2 regions of the Bradyrhizobium sp. ISRA436 genome follow, and region 2 is predicted to be linked to the other one. Evidence: predicted binding sites of a transcription regulator. Region 2 holds the regulator's gene; the other holds the start of a gene.
The links. Region 2 encodes PhoB, which activates phosphate uptake and scavenging genes when phosphate is short. Its sites were predicted from a motif close to TGTCATNNANCTGTCAT; they were not measured.
Positions count from the first base shown of each region.

Region 1: a site for PhoB is predicted at 3,299-3,315, ahead of ugpB (sn-glycerol-3-phosphate ABC transporter substrate-binding protein UgpB). Genes of this name have one in related genera too.

Region 1 is NZ_CP094519.1:107,542-115,322, reverse strand. Features, by position in the region: gene MTX23_RS00505 (sn-glycerol-3-phosphate import ATP-binding protein UgpC) at 1-119, opposite strand, end outside; gene ugpE (sn-glycerol-3-phosphate ABC transporter permease UgpE) at 124-972, opposite strand; gene ugpA (sn-glycerol-3-phosphate ABC transporter permease UgpA) at 976-1,857, opposite strand; gene ugpB (sn-glycerol-3-phosphate ABC transporter substrate-binding protein UgpB) at 1,927-3,243, opposite strand; gene MTX23_RS00485 (CaiB/BaiF CoA-transferase family protein) at 3,664-4,869, opposite strand; gene MTX23_RS00480 (organic hydroperoxide resistance protein) at 5,066-5,491, opposite strand; gene MTX23_RS00475 (MarR family transcriptional regulator) at 5,650-6,120, shown strand; gene MTX23_RS00470 (GIY-YIG nuclease family protein) at 6,117-6,356, opposite strand; tRNA gene MTX23_RS00465 (tRNA-Ala) at 6,490-6,565, opposite strand; gene MTX23_RS00460 (TIGR02300 family protein) at 6,667-7,074, opposite strand; gene aroA (3-phosphoshikimate 1-carboxyvinyltransferase) at 7,221-7,781, shown strand, end outside.
Region 2 is NZ_CP094519.1:7,129,779-7,137,559, reverse strand. Features, by position in the region: gene pstA (phosphate ABC transporter permease PstA) at 1-339, shown strand, start outside; gene pstB (phosphate ABC transporter ATP-binding protein PstB) at 336-1,154, shown strand; gene phoU (phosphate signaling complex protein PhoU) at 1,166-1,885, shown strand; gene phoB (phosphate regulon transcriptional regulator PhoB) at 1,944-2,654, shown strand; gene MTX23_RS33175 (GcrA family cell cycle regulator) at 2,753-3,265, opposite strand; gene MTX23_RS33170 (aspartate aminotransferase family protein) at 3,750-4,958, shown strand; gene argF (ornithine carbamoyltransferase) at 4,958-5,884, shown strand; gene MTX23_RS33160 (Hsp33 family molecular chaperone) at 6,035-7,036, shown strand; gene apaG (Co2+/Mg2+ efflux protein ApaG) at 7,171-7,569, opposite strand.

The DNA.
Region 1 (7,781 bases), 490 kb from region 2:
CCGGAGGGGCCGACCAGCACGCAGAACAGGCCGTCGGCAACGTCGACATTGACGCCTTTGATCGCCTCGAAGCCGTTGGGGTAGGCCTTGCGAACGTTGCGCAGCGTTACATTGGCCATCGGCCTACTTCTCCGTCTCGATCAGGCCTTTGACAAACAGACGCTGCATCAGCAGGACGACCGCCACCGGCGGCAGCATGGCGAGGACCGCGGTGGCCATCGCGACGGACCATTCGGTCAGGGCGTCGTGCACGTCGATGATCTTCTTGATGCCGATGACGATGGTCTGCATGTCGTCGCGCGTCGTGATCAGAAGCGGCCAGAGATACTGGTTCCAGCCGTAGATGAAGAGGATGACGAACAGCGCCGCAATGTTTGTCACCGACAGCGGCAACAGCGTGTCCCAGAAGAAGCGGATCGGACCGGCTCCATCTATCTTCGAGGCCTCCACCAATTCCTTCGGCACGGTCATGAAAAACTGGCGGAACAGCAGCGTTGCCGTCGCCGACGCGATCAAGGGCAGGATCAGGCCGGAATAGGAATCCAGCATGTGCAGGTCCGACGTGATCTTGTAGGTCGGAAAGATACGCACTTCGACCGGCAGCATCAGCGTGATGAAAATGGTCCAGAACGCCGCCATCCGGAACGGGAAATTGAAGAACACGATCGCGTAGGCCGAGATGATCGAGATGGCGATCTTCCCGGCGGCAATGCCCATCGCCATGATCAGGCTCGCCACCATCATGCTGCCGACTGGCTGGCGCGTGGTCCGTCCGGTGCCGGAGAAGATGGTGTTCCAATAGGTTTCCAGCGCATGAGTGCCGGGATAGAGCGGCATCTGTCCGTTGGCGATGATGGTGTTGTCGTGGGTGGATGCGATGATCGCGAGATAGACCGGGAAGGCGACGACGATCACGCCGGCCAGCAGCACGAGGTGGGGCAACAGATTTCCAAATCTCCGATGCTGGACCATTGGCTAGTAATGGACCTTCTTTTCGACATAACGAAACTGGATCGCGGTCAGCGCCACGACGATGATCATCAGGATGACCGATTGAGCCGCCGAGCCGCCGAGATCGGAGCCGACCTTGCCGTCTTGGAACACCTTGTAGACCAGCGTCTGCGTGGCGCCGTTCGGGCCGCCGCCGGTCGCCGTGTCGATGATGCCGAGCGTATTGAAGAACGCGTAGGTGATGTTGATGACGATCAGGAAGAAAGTCGTTGGCGACAGCAGCGGGAACACGATGGTCCAGAATCGCCGCGCGGGCCTCGCGCCGTCGATCGCGGCTGCCTCGATCACGCTTTTGGGGATCGACTGCAAGCCGGCAAGGAAGAACAGGAAATTGTAGCTGATCTGATTCCAGACCGCGACGATAACGATCAGGATCATCGCATGCGTGCCGTTCAGCACCGGATTCCAGTCAATTCCATAGCTCTGCAGGGCGCGCGCGATCATGCCGAGGCCTGGCTGGAACATGAAGATGAACAGAACGCTCGCCACTGCGGGCGCAACCGCATAGGGGATGATGAGGAATGTGCGATAGATCTGCACGCCCGCGATGTTGCGATTGGCCATGACCGCAAGCAGCAAACCGATGGCGAGCGAGAAGAACACCACCAGCAGCGAAAACACGAAGGTCGTACCGATCGCCTGGTAATATTCGGGCGTCTTCAGAAGGCTGGCGTAGTTCTCGAACCAGACGAACTCGGTCGAGAGTCCGAACGCGTCCTGCACGAGAAAGGATTGCCAGAGCGCCTGCGCTGCCGGCCAGTAGAAAAAGATCAGGGAGATCGCAAGCTGCGGCAAAACCAGGAGGCAGGCGAGCAGCTTGCCTGAGAAGATTGCCCGGTTCTCCATGAAGCTCCCGCCCCCTTTCGTGACATCGTGGCTGCGGTCGCTGATCCCGCAGCCACGATATGAGCGACCTTACTTGGCCGCGGTCCGCTCGAACTGGCGCAGCATCTGGTTGCCGCGCGAGACCGCAGCGTCAAGCGCCTCCTTGGCCGACTTCTTGCCGGCGAGCGCCGCTTCGATCTCTTCAGACCAGACGTCGCGCATCTGGACCATGCCGCCGAAGCGCAGGCCGCGGGAGTTTTCCGTCGGCGGCTTGTTGGTCAGCTCCTTCAGCGGCACTTCGAGGATCGGGTTCTTGTCGTAGAAGCCCGACGCCTTGGTCTTGTCGTAGGCCGCCTTCGTAATGGGCAGATAGCCGGAAACCTCGTGCAGGTAGACCTGGCGGTCGGTATCCGAGAGGAAGGTGAAGAATTTCGCAATTCCCTTGTACTCCTCGGCCGACTTGCCGGCCATCACCCACAGCGAAGCTCCGCCGATGATCGAGTTCTGCGGCGCTCCCTTCACCTCCGGGAAATACGGCATCGGCACCGCCGTATAGTTGAACTTCGCGTTCACCTTGACGTTCGGATAGAAGGCCGAGGACGTCATGTACAACGGACATTCGCCGGACGTGAATCGTCCCTCACCGGTATTGGTGCGGCCCGAATAGTCGTAGCTCTTGTCCTTCTGCAGCTCGACAAGGTTTTCGAGCAGCTTGATTTCCATCGGATTGTTGAATTCGAGCACCGTATCGAAGCCGTCGAGCCCGTTGGCCTTCGTGCCGATCGGCAGGTTGTGCCAGGCGGAGAACTGCTCGATCAGGCCCCACGTGATCCAGCTCGAGGAGAAGCCGCAGGTCGGGCTCGTCGCGTGCAGCTTCTTGGCGTCGGCGAAGACCTCAGGCCAGGTCGTCGGCGGCGCGTCGATGCCGGCCTTCTTCAGGGCGTCGAGATTGACCCACATCACCATGCTCGACGAGTTGAACGGGAACGACAGCATGTCGCCCTTGGAGGTCGAGTAATATCCCGTGATCGCCGGCAGGTAGGACTGCGGGTCGAACTTCTCGCCTTGCTCCTTCATCAGCTCGGAGACCGGCTTGATCGCGCCCTTCGCGGCCATCATGGTCGCGGTGCCGACCTCGAACACCTGCATGATGCCCGGTGCATTGCCGGCGCGAAACGCCGCGATGCCCGCGTTCAGCGTGTCGGCGTAGCTGCCCTTGAAGGTCGGGACGATCTTGTAGTCGTGCTGGGATGAATTGAAGTCGTTGGCAAGCTTGACCACGACGTCGTTGTTTGGGCCGGTCATAGCGTGCCACCACTGAATCTCGGTCACCGCAAGCGCAGGTGACGAGAACGCAAGCGTGGCAGTCGCCGCCACTGCAGCAGCACCGAATCGTCGAAAAAGCATCAAAACCCCTCCCGGTTGGACCGTCATCTTTCGTTACGCGCGTTAGCAGCGCCGGATGACGTTCAAATGACCGTATAAACGAAAGCCATCGTACGGGGGAAGCCAGCGCGAAGGGAAGCGGTAAAAAAGGCGGATGCCGCAGCCGTGCCCCTGCAGTGCAACGTCAGGCGTGACGTTGCACCGCATCCGGGGGGTTAGTGGTGTCTAGAACATGGTGAGATTTGGTTGAGTTGTCGCTGCAATGGCAGTGCAAACCTCTCCCATAGGGAGAGGTCGCGCCGAAGGCGCGGGTGAGGGGTTAAACTCTCTCGTGGGACCCGAACCCCTCACCCGATTTGCTACGCAAATCGACCCCTCCCCGCTGGGGAGAGGTGAAGAGCTCGCGGCTAGACCGATTCAAATCAGGGTCATCGGCGCTGGTTAGCGCTTGCGCTCGGGGCCGCAGACCACGCCCTTGTCGACCAGGGCGTTGATCTCGTCTTTTGAGTAGCCGAACTCACTCAGCACTTCCGCGGCGTGCTGGCTGAACTTCGGCGGCGTGCGCCGCAGGTTCGGCTTGGTGCGATCGAGCCGGATCGGAGAGCCGACGCCCTTGTACCAATCCTTCTCGATGATATCGCCGCGGTAGATCGTGTGCGGGTTGGTCAGTGCCTGGTCGATCTTCTGCACCGGCCCGGCCGGCAGGCCGGCGGCGAGCAGCCGGTTGCACAGCGGCTCGGCCTCGTGCTGGCTGAACACGGCGGCAAGCTCTTCGCGCAGCGCATCGCGGTTGGCGATGCGGTCCTTGTTGCGGGCAAAGCGCGGATCGGTGCCGAGCTCGGGCTTGCCGATCTCCCGGGCGAGCTTGCGGAACGTCCCGTCATTGCCGACGCCGATGAAGATGTTGTCGGTCTTGGTCGGGAAGATCGCGTAGGGCACGAGGTTTGGATGCTCGTTGCCGGTGAGCGACGGCGGCTTGCCATGCATGAAGTAGTTCGCGGTGTGCGGATGCATGATCGCAAGGCCGGTCTCGTACAGCGTGGTCTCGAGAAACTGGCCGAGGCCCGAGCGTTGCCGCTCCGACAGCGCCATCAGGATGCCGATCGCGGCATAGAGCCCGGTGGTGATGTCGACCAGCGGCACACCGATGCGCATCGGTCCGCTCTCGGGCGAGCCGGTGGCCGCGATCATGCCGGTCATCGCCTGGATGATCGCGTCATAGCCTGGATTGCCGCCGCGCGGGCCGTCGGCGCCGAAACCGCAGATCCGGCAATGCACGAGGCGCGGAAACTTCGCGCGCAGCACGTCGTTTCCGATGCCCCATTTGTCGAGCGTGCCCGGCTTGAAATTCTCGATCAGCACGTCGGCGGTCTCGAGCATCTTCATCAGCACCGCGCGCCCGCCCTCGGAGGCGAGGTCGAGGCCGATCGAGCGCTTGTTGCGGTTGATGCCGACAAAATAGGCCGCGTCCTCCTCGTGGAAGGGAGGGCCCCAGTCCCGGACTTCGTCGCCCGCCGGCGGCTCGACCTTGATCACGTCGGCGCCGTGGTCGGCAAGGATTTGCGTGCAATAGGGGCCGCCGAGCACGCGCGTCAGATCGATCACGCGCAGTCCGGTCATCGCGCCTGTTGGCGCAGGGGTATTCATGGAAGCAACCTTCGCTCAGGTGGGATCGGAAATAGGGTCCCAGAGCTAACGGTCTTCAGGCGAGGCAGCAATGCCCTCGCGCGCGCAGGCCCATGCAGCGGGCCGTTCTCATGTTCGCCAAGCGAACCGAAGCCTGCTTCGGGTAGGCGGGAAACGAATGGCCCGCCACGCGTGGCGGACCATTCGCGGAGACGAATTAGACGACCGTCAGCTTGACGTCGACATTGCCGCGGGTCGCGTTGGAATAGGGGCACACTTGATGCGCCTTCTCGACCAGCGCTTCGGCGTCCGCGCGCGGCACACCGGGCAGCGAGACCGCGAGGTCGACGGTGAGGCCGAAGCCGCCGGCCGAACGCGGGCCGATGCCAACCGTCGAGGTCACCGAGGCGTCGGCGGGAACCTTCGGGCCGCCCTGGGAGGCCACGAACTTCATGGCGCCGATGAAGCAGGCGGCATAGCCGGCCGCGAACAGCTGCTCAGGGTTGTTGCCGGCGCCACCGCCGCCACCGAGCTCTTTGGGGGTCGCGAGCTTGACGTCGAGCGCCCCGTCGAGGGTCGCCGCATGGCCGTCGCGGCCGCCGGTTGCCTTGGCGCTGGTCTTGTAGAGCACGTTCACAGACATCGTGGTCTCCCTTGGGTCTGAATTCGATCGTCAATAGGTTGCGTGAAATTAGATTGTGTGCAATATAAATTGTGCGGCCTCACATTTAATTGTTCGCAATTGAATCCCGGGTCACGTGGAGCCACAATGACCCCGGCATGACAAGTCTGACGGGATTCATGACCAGGAAACAGACGGCGGCCGATCAGGCGCTGCGGCTCGACAACCAGATCTGCTTTGCGGTCTATTCGACCGCGCACGCCTTCAACCGCGTCTACAAGCCGCTGCTCGACAAGCTTGGCCTGACCTATCCGCAATATCTCGTCATGCTGACCATGTGGGAGCGCGACGGCGTCCCGCTCAAGGATATCGGCCAGCGGCTGTTCCTGGACTCGGGCACGCTGACGCCGCTGCTCAAGCGGCTGGAGGCGGCGGAGCTGATCAAGCGGAGCCGCAGCACCGAAGACGAGCGCCAGGTGCTGATCGCGCTGACGCCCCAGGGGCACGCGCTGCGCGAAAAGGCCAAGTCGGTACCGCAATCGATCCTCGCGGCGTCGGCCTGCTCGGTCGGCGAATTGCTGGCGATGAAGGACCAGATTGTCGCGCTGCGCGACCGGCTGAATGCGGTGCTGGGGGAGAAGGGGAGCTAGAGGCGCTTCTTGGCGAAGGCACGGCCGGAGTGCAATTTGAGGTACTTCTCGAACGCGAGGGCTTTGTACTTGTCCGAAAATGCGCAGTACCAGACGAGCTGCCAGGGTCGGAATTTTGAGGTGTGTGCCGACTTGCCCGCGTTGTGCTCAGGGATACGGCGCTTCAGGTCTTCGGTGGCGCCAACGTATTCCTGATCGGGGAAATCGATGCTGCGGATGACGTAGACGTACCACATTGGCATCCACGGGCAGGCGCCACGAGCAGGGATTCCAGGCCGTCCGTCTACGCCCTTCGGGCTACGCCGGACACCACGCTTCGCCCTCTGGGCAACTCGTGGCTGCGCCACGCGTAGCCCGAAGGGCGAAGCGTGGTGGAGCCAGGCGGGATCGAACCGCCGACCTCTTGCATGCCATGCAAGCGCTCTCCCAGCTGAGCTATGGCCCCGTAAGTCTTCCAGTTTGGGCACGACCTTCCAGCCCTGCCCGGGCCCCCGAGTCCTAGGCGACTCGTGAGGCAGCACCCTTCACCACAGATTGGCGACGATCTCAAGTCTCTTCGTCACCTCCAACGTCACCAATGATGTCGGTGACGTCCTCATCGCCCTCTTCCTCGTCGGCGATGAAGGTCGAATCATCGTCGTCATCGTCCTCGAGGCTCTCATCAATCTCGATATCGTCCTCGGATTCGGGAACCTGAGCCTTGACCTTGCCGGTGTTCTCCTCGGCATCGGCCTCCTCGAGCGAGACCAACTCTTCGGTCTCGGCCGCCTCGGGCATTTCGGCTGCGGTGGTGGGCGAGCTCACATTGGCGCCGCGGCCCCGCGGCGGGGCCACCGGCGCGATCGGCACGACCTCGCCGGTGTAGGGCGAGATCACCGGATTCTTGTTGAGATCGTAGAACTTCTTGCCCGTGGTCGGGCAAATGCGCTTGGTTCCGAGATCGGACTTGGCCACTTGGTGATCCTGGGAATTTTCCTGAAAAACGGAGCTTCACTTGGCTAGTTGAGGGGCCGCTGTCAATAGCGGTTTGCGCGCATTTGACGGGCGCGTGACGTGGTGTTGCCTATGTGATACCTGCCGCGGCGCGAGAGGACACAATCTTGGCTCATTCCGACACCCCGACCCCGCTGGAAGCTCGTGCGAGCGGCCCCTTGGCCGGCAAAGTCCGCGTTCCCGGCGATAAATCGATTTCCCATCGCGCCCTGATCCTGGGGGCGCTTGCGGTCGGCGAAACCCGCATTTCCGGCCTCCTGGAAGGCGAGGACGTGCTCAATACCGCCAAATCCATGCGCGCGCTGGGCGCCAGGGTGGAACGGACCGGACCGTTTGCCTGGTCGGTCTCCGGCGTTGGGGTCGGAGGATTCGCCCAGCCCTCCGCAACGCTCGATTTTGGCAATTCCGGCACCGGCTGCCGGCTGGTGATGGGGGCGGTCGCCGGCTGTCCGATCGCGGCGGTATTCGACGGCGATGCCTCGCTGCGCTCGCGACCGATGCGCCGCATTCTCGATCCCCTGGAGCTGATGGGCGCCAGGACCAGCGATATCCGCGAAGGCGGCCGGCTGCCGCTGACGCTGCATGGGGCGCGCTATCCGGTGCCGATCGTCTACAAGACGCCGGTCGCCTCGGCCCAGATCAAGTCCGCGGTGCTGCTGGCGGGGCTG
Region 2 (7,781 bases):
GAGGCGGCCTCCGCGCTCGGCCTGCCGCGCTCGTTGGTGATCAAGCGAATCGCCTATCGTGCCGCCCGATCGGGTCTGATCACCGGCGTGCTGCTGGCGACCGCCCGCGTCGCCGGCGAAACCGCACCGCTGCTGTTCACCGCGCTGTCGAACCAGTTCTTCAACCTGAGCCTGACCAGCACGATGGCCAACCTGCCGGTGACCATCAACAACTTCGTGCAAAGCCCCTACGCCTACTGGAAGGAGTTGGCGTGGAGCGGTGCATTGCTCATCACCATCACCGTGCTCGCGCTCAACATTGGCGCGCGTATCCTTGGTGCCGAAAGGGCCGCAAAATGACCGAGCTTTCCGTTTCGACGACTGTCGCGAGCCACGTTCCCCAGGTGCCGCTTCCGGAGGCACCGCCGAAAGTCACGGTGCGCAACCTCAACTTCTATTACGGCGAGCACCACGCGCTGAAGAACATCAACCTGACGCTGGGCACCAACCGCGTCACGGCGTTCATCGGTCCGTCGGGCTGCGGCAAGTCGACCCTGCTGCGCATCTTCAACCGGATGTATGATCTCTATCCGGGCCAGCGTGCCGTCGGCCAGTTGATGCTGGACCAGACCAACATCCTCGACCCCAAGCTCGACCTCAACCTGTTGCGCGCGCGGGTCGGCATGGTGTTCCAGAAACCGACGCCGTTCCCGATGACGATCTACGAGAACATCGCCTTCGGCATCCGTCTCTACGAGAAGATCTCGAAGTCCGAGATGGACGACCGCGTCGAGAAGGCGCTGCGCGGCGGCGCGCTGTGGAATGAGGTCAAGGACAAGCTGAACGCCTCGGGCCTCTCGCTCTCGGGCGGGCAGCAGCAGCGCCTCTGCATCGCCCGCACCGTCGCGGTGCGGCCCGAGGTGATCCTGTTCGACGAGCCGTGCTCGGCCCTCGACCCGATCTCGACCGCCAAGGTCGAGGAGTTGATCCAGGAATTGTCCGAGGACTACACGATCGCGATCGTCACCCACAACATGCAGCAGGCGGCGCGCGTGTCCGACAAGACCGCCTTCATGTATCTTGGTGAACTGATCGAGTTCGACGACACCAACAAGATCTTCACCTCGCCGAGCGATCGACGCACCCAGGACTACATCACCGGCCGGTTCGGCTGAGGAGACACGCGATGGCTTCTGAACATACCGCCAAGGCATTCGACAGCGATCTGCAGGAACTCACGCGCCTGGTCGCCGAGATGGGCGGCCTCGTCGAGCGCATGATCACCGAATCCGTCGACGCGCTGATCCGCCGCGACGTCGCGCTCGGCAAGCGTGTCGTCGCCGCCGACGTCGAGATCGACGGTCTGCAGCACGTCATCGAGGAGCGCGCGGTGCTGACGATCGCGCGCCGCCAGCCGATGGCGATCGACCTGCGCGAGATCGTCGGCGCGATGCGGGTGGCCACGGATCTCGAGCGGATCGGCGACCTCGCCAAGAACATGGGCAAGCGCGTCGCGGCGCTGGAGAGCGATTTCCAGCCGCTGAAGCTGATCCGCGGCCTCGAGCACATGACCGACCTCGTGCTGTCGCAGGTGAAGTCGGTGCTCGACGCCTACGCCGCGCACGACCTGCCGGCCGCGATGGCCGTCTGGAAGGGCGACGAGGAGGTCGACGCGATCTGCACCTCGCTGTTCCGCGAACTGCTCACCTACATGATGGAGGACCCGCGCAACATCTCGTTCTGCATCCATCTGATGTTCTGTGCCAAGAACATCGAGCGGATCGGCGACCACGCCACCAATATCGCCGAAACCGTGTTCTACATGATCGAAGGCCAGCAGATCACCGACAAGCGCCCGAAGGGTGATATGACCACCTTTGCCACCACAGTGCCGGGCAACGGCTAGCTGAGGTGCTTGGTTCGCGTCCGGGCAACGGATCAACACAGAGAAAGAACATAGACCGATGAGCGCACGCATTCTGGTAGTCGAAGACGAGGAAGCGCTGACGACGTTGCTGCGCTACAACCTCGACGCGGAAGGCTACGACGTCGAAACGGTCGGGCGCGGCGACGATGCCGACACAAGGCTGAAGGAGCGTGTTCCCGATCTCGTGGTGCTTGACTGGATGCTGCCGGGCCTGTCCGGCATCGAGTTGTGCCGCCGCTTGCGCGCGCGGCCCGAGACCAAGCAGCTCCCGATCATCATGCTGACTGCGCGCGGCGAGGAGAGCGAGCGGGTCCGCGGCCTCGCCACCGGCGCCGACGATTACATCGTCAAGCCGTTCTCGGTGCCGGAGCTGCTGGCGCGCGTGAAGGGCCTGTTGCGCCGCGCGAGCCCCGAGCGGCTCGCGACTGTGCTGACCTATGGCGACATCGAACTCGACCGCGAGAAGCGCCGCGTGGCGCGCTCGGGCCGTCCGATCGATCTCGGGCCGACCGAGTATCGCCTGCTTGAGTTCTTCCTCGAGCATCCCGGCCGCGTGTTCAGCCGCGAGCAGCTGCTCGACAGCGTCTGGGGCCGCGACATCTATATCGACGAGCGGACCGTCGACGTGCATATCGGCCGGCTGCGCAAGCTGCTCAATCCCGGCCGCGAGCAGGATCCGATCCGCACCGTGCGCGGCGCCGGCTATGCGCTGGACGACCGCTTCGCCAAGGCCGAGCCGCAGCATTAAGCGTGAGTGTCGTCGCGGCGCCTGCCGGGACACATCACCAGGCTCTGCAGGCATAAAAAATCCCCGCTTGCGCGGGGATTTCGTTTCATGAGCTGTGTTTACCGTGTCGGCGGTTTGTTGGCCGGGCGGCGCCGATCGGCGGCCGGCTGGTAGGCGACACGCGAGTGATGCGCGCAATAGGGCAGGCCGGTGAGTGCCTTGCCGCCGCAGAAGAAGAATTCGGGGCTCGAGGGGTCGCCGACCGGCCAATGGCACGTGGCCTCGTTCAGCTCGAGCAGGGACAGCCGCTGGCTCATCGGAACCACATTGTCATAGGCGACCGGATCCGGCTCCAGCTCGACCTCGAAGGCGTGCGCGAGCGCCGTGTTGCCACGCGAGACCGGGCGTGCCACCCGCATCATGTGTTGGGCGGGACGGGCCTTGCGCTGCCGCGGGGCCGCGGTGGAGGGGGCCTTGGCACGGCCGGACAGGCCAAGCCGATGCACTTTGCCGATCACGGCGTTTCGCGTCACATTGCCGAGTTCCGCCGCAATTTGGCTGGCCGACAGGCCCGCCTCCCAGAGCTTCTTCAGCTGCTCGACGCGATCATCGGACCAGGTCAATACCGTCATCGCATTCTTCCCTTCGCCTTGCGCCGGCCAGTCATTGGAGCGGCGCTGCGAGCCAAATCTGACAAATATCCCTGCGGGCAGAATCCCTTAGCCCTCGCCGGACGCGGTTTTGCGCCCGAACGTGTACGCAGAACGAAAGCTACTTAGAGGGTCCAGTACTGCCGCACGAGATGTCGTATCCGACAGGCCAAACGCTACAATATGGCGTGACTCTGGCGCAAGAGTCCGCGGCAGCGCGTCCACATGTTCCCACACTTATGCATTGCAAAGAGGCTTTTCCACCTCACCGGAATGCACCGGATCGCGCGCGTTTCGCATTGCAGGAAGGCCACTTCGTGGCGATTGACAGCGACTGCCCGCAGCATACAATGTTTGCCACGTGCCGCCCGAAAAGGCGGCACGTTTTGTTTTCCGAAGCTGGCCGTTGCTGCGCTGGCGTCAAGGCACGCGGCAATTGTCGGCCTCAAACCCGTCAGTGATTGCCATGACCAATAGCGCCACGTCGCATCTGCTCCCCGTCTTCGCCAGGGTCGATCTCGGCTTCGAACGCGGCGAGGGCGCCTGGCTCGTCGCAACCAACGGCGATCGCTATCTCGATTTCACGTCAGGTGTCGCGGTCAACGCGCTCGGGCACGCGCATCCGCATCTGGTCAAGGCGCTGCAGGAACAGGCGACCAAGCTCTGGCACATGTCGAACCTGTTCAAGAGCCCGGACGGCGAGGTGCTCGCCGCACGGCTCTGCGAACAGAGCTTTGCCGACTACGTGTTCTTCTGCAATTCCGGCGCAGAAGCGATGGAAGGCGTGATCAAGCTGGTCCGCCACTATCACTTCTCCAAGGGCCATGCCGAGCGGTACCGCATCACCACCTTCGAGGGCGCGTTCCACGGCCGCACGCTCGGAACACTCGCCGCCACCGGTTCCGCCAAATATCTCGAGGGCTTCGGTCCGCCGATGGATGGATTCGACCAGGTTCCGCATGGCGACATCGAGGCGGTGAAGAAGGCGATCGGGCCGCACACTGCCGGCATCCTGATCGAGCCGGTGCAGGGCGAGGGCGGCGTGCGCTCGGCGCCGCAAGCCTTCTTCAAGGCGTTGCGTCAGCTCTGCGACGAGCACGGCCTGTTGCTTGCGTTCGACGAGGTGCAGACCGGCATGGGCCGCACCGGCGAACTGTTCGCTTACAAGCGCCTCGGCGTCACGCCCGACGTGATGTCGCTTGCGAAGGCGCTCGGCGGCGGCTTCCCGATCGGCGCTGTGCTGGCGAGCGCGAAGGCCGCGGCCGGCATGGCGCCGGGCTCGCACGGCTCGACCTTCGGCGGCAATCCGCTGGCAGTGGCGGCCGCCAATGCCGTGCTCGACGTCATGCTCAAACCCGGCTTTTTCGATCACGTGCAGAAGATGTCGCTGCTGCTCAAGCAGAAGCTCGCCTCGGTCGTCGATCGCTATCCCGGCGTGATCTCCGACGTGCGCGGCGAAGGCCTGTTGATCGGCGTCAAGGCCGTGGTGCCCTCGGGCGATCTCGTCACCGCGCTGCGTGAGCAGAAGCTGCTCACCGTTGGCGCCGGCGACAATGTCGTGCGGTTCCTGGCGCCGCTGATCGTCACCGAGGCCGAAATCGACCATGCGGTCGGAAGTCTCGAGCGCGCGTGTGCCGCGCTGACGGCTGCACAGCCGAAGAAGGCGGCGGGATGATGAGCAAGCCTGTCCGCCACTTCCTCGACATCAACGAGCTGCCGCTCGCCGAGCTGCGCAACATGCTCTCGGCCGGCGCCGCCATGAAGGCGAAGCTGAAGGCCCACGAGAAGGGCAAGAAGCCGCTCGAAGGCAAGACGCTGGCAATGATCTTCGAGCGCCCGTCGACCCGCACACGGGTATCGTTCGACGTCGGCATGCGCCAGCTCGGCGGTGAATCGATCATGCTGACCGGCGCCGAGATGCAGCTCGGCCGCGGCGAGACCATCGCCGACACCGCGCGCGTGCTGTCGCGCTATGTCGATGCGATCATGATCCGCATCCTCAACCACGATGCGCTGCTGGAGCTTGCAGCGCACGCCACCGTTCCCGTGATCAACGGGCTGACGCGTCGCTCGCATCCGTGCCAGGTGATGGCCGACCTGATGACCTTCGAGGAAAATCGCGGGTCGATCGAGGGCAAGACGGTGGCCTGGACCGGCGACGACAACAACGTGCTGGCCTCCTGGGCGCACGCCGCCGAGCGCTTCAAGTTCAATCTCAACGTCGCGACCCCGCCGGAGCTCGCGCCGAAGAAAGCGATGCGCGACTGGATCAAGACCACCGGCGCGTCGATCGTGCTCGGCACCGATCCGGAAGCCGCGGTCCGCGGCGCCGATTGCGTCGTCACCGACACCTGGGTGTCGATGGGCGACAAGGAGGGCGAGCACCGCCACAACGTGCTCAGGCCCTACCAGGTCAATGAAAAGCTGATGTCGCTGGCCAAGCCCGACGCGTTGTTCATGCACTGCCTGCCCGCGCATCGCGGCGAGGAGGTCACCGACGAGGTGATCGATGGCCCGCAGTCCGTCGTGTTCGACGAGGCGGAAAATCGCCTGCATGCGCAGAAGGGCATTCTGGCCTGGTGTTTTAACGCGGTCGCATAGCGCGCATTTAATGCTGTCGTCCCGGCCTCGCGCCGGGACCAGTAACCGCTGCTGTGAGTTGTCGCGAAAACTTGAGCTCGAGAGGCTTGGGCTCAAGCTTCGCGCGTGAACCCCTTTCGTTTAGCGGTCCGAGACCCCAGATAGAGCGCCATGGTTCCACAATCCCCCGACACCAAAATCGCTGCCGAGGCGCCGACCCGCGCGCCATCGGCCATTCCGGTTGACGACGCGGTGCTGGCCTTCGAGGTCGACGCGCTGGACCTGCGCGGACGGCTGACCCGGCTCGGTCCCGCGCTCGACGAGATCCTGCACAAGCACGATTACCCGCCGCCGGTGGGCAAGCTGCTGGGCGAGGCCATCGTGCTGACGACGCTGCTCGGCTCATCCGTCAAGTTCGAGGGCCGCTTCATCCTGCAGACCCGGACCGACGGTCCGGTCTCGCTGCTGATCGTCGATTTCCGGGCACCCGACCGGCTGCGCGCCTATGCGCGCTATGACGCCTCCCGCCTCAAGCCGGGCCTCACCTCGGGTGAGCTGCTCGGCAAGGGCCATCTCGCGATGACCATCGACCAGGGGTCGAACACGAGCCGCTATCAGGGGCTGGTCGCGCTGGAGGGCGGCAGCCTGGAAGACGCGGCGCACGAGTATTTCCTGCGCTCCGAGCAGATTCCGACCCGGGTCCGCCTTGCGGTCGGCGAAGAAATGCGCGGCGGCGAGGGCGGCAAGCTGCACTGGCGCGCCGGCGGCATCATGCTGCAGTTCCTGCCGAAGGCGGCGGAACGCGCCAAGCAGGCCGATCTGCATCCCGGCGACGCGCCGGAGGGTACCGAGGCGCACAGCGTGCCTGAGGACGACGCCTGGGTCGAAGGACAGTCGCTGATCTCGACCGTCGAGGACGTCGAACTGATCGATCCCGATCTCTCCGGCGAGCGGCTGCTCTACCGCCTGTTTCACGAACGCGGCGTCCGCGTCTTCACCCCGCAACGGCTGCACGCGGAGTGCTCCTGCTCGCGCGACGCGGTGTCCGCGATGCTCAAGAGCTTCACGCCGAAGGATCGCGCCGACATGGTCAAGGACGGCAAGGTGGTTGTAACCTGCGAGTTCTGCTCGTCGGTCTACGAATTCACGCCGGACGAAGCCGGGGTGGAGTAAGGCGCGGTCGTCGCCACAACGAGCGCGTCATCACCCGCGAAAGCGGGTGACCCAGTATTCCAGAGACGTTTGTAAACGATGGATAGGCGGCGGCGTACTGGATGCCCCGCATGCGCGGAGCACGACACCACGGGCTAATTCAGTACGCGCTTGCCGTCTGGGCTCGGGCTGTCAAGCGAAAAGGTCGGCACGTCGATCTCGAAGCGCTCGCCGCTCTCGCTGACCATCAGGTAGCTGCCGGTCATGAAGCCGGAGGCGGTCGGCAGCGGCACGCCCGAGGTGTATTCGAAGCGCTCGCCGGGGGCGAGCACCGGCTGCTCGCCGACCACGCCCTCGCCGCGGACCTCCTGGCGGCGGCCGGTGGCGTCGGTGATGATCCAGTGCCGCGTGCGCAGCTGGACAGTCTCCGGGCCCGAATTGGTGATCACGATCGTGTAGGACCAGAAATATTCGCGCCGCTCAACCGACGAGCGTTCCGGCATGAAGTTCGGCTCGACGGTGACTTCGATCTGGCGGGTTACGGCGCGGTACATGCAGCAAATTCCGATGGCCTTGGAGCATGATCCGGAAAGCCTTGTCGCGGTTTTCCGGATAAGATCATGCTGAAACAGGGAGCCATCATATCGAATTGAGCCGCCGGAACCAATCGGTCGCCGGGGCGGCGAAAAGCCGGGCCGGTAGGCGCCGGTCCATCCCGGTTTCAACATAGTTCCGTTCTAGAGCGCGGCGGCATGCCGCCGGCGCC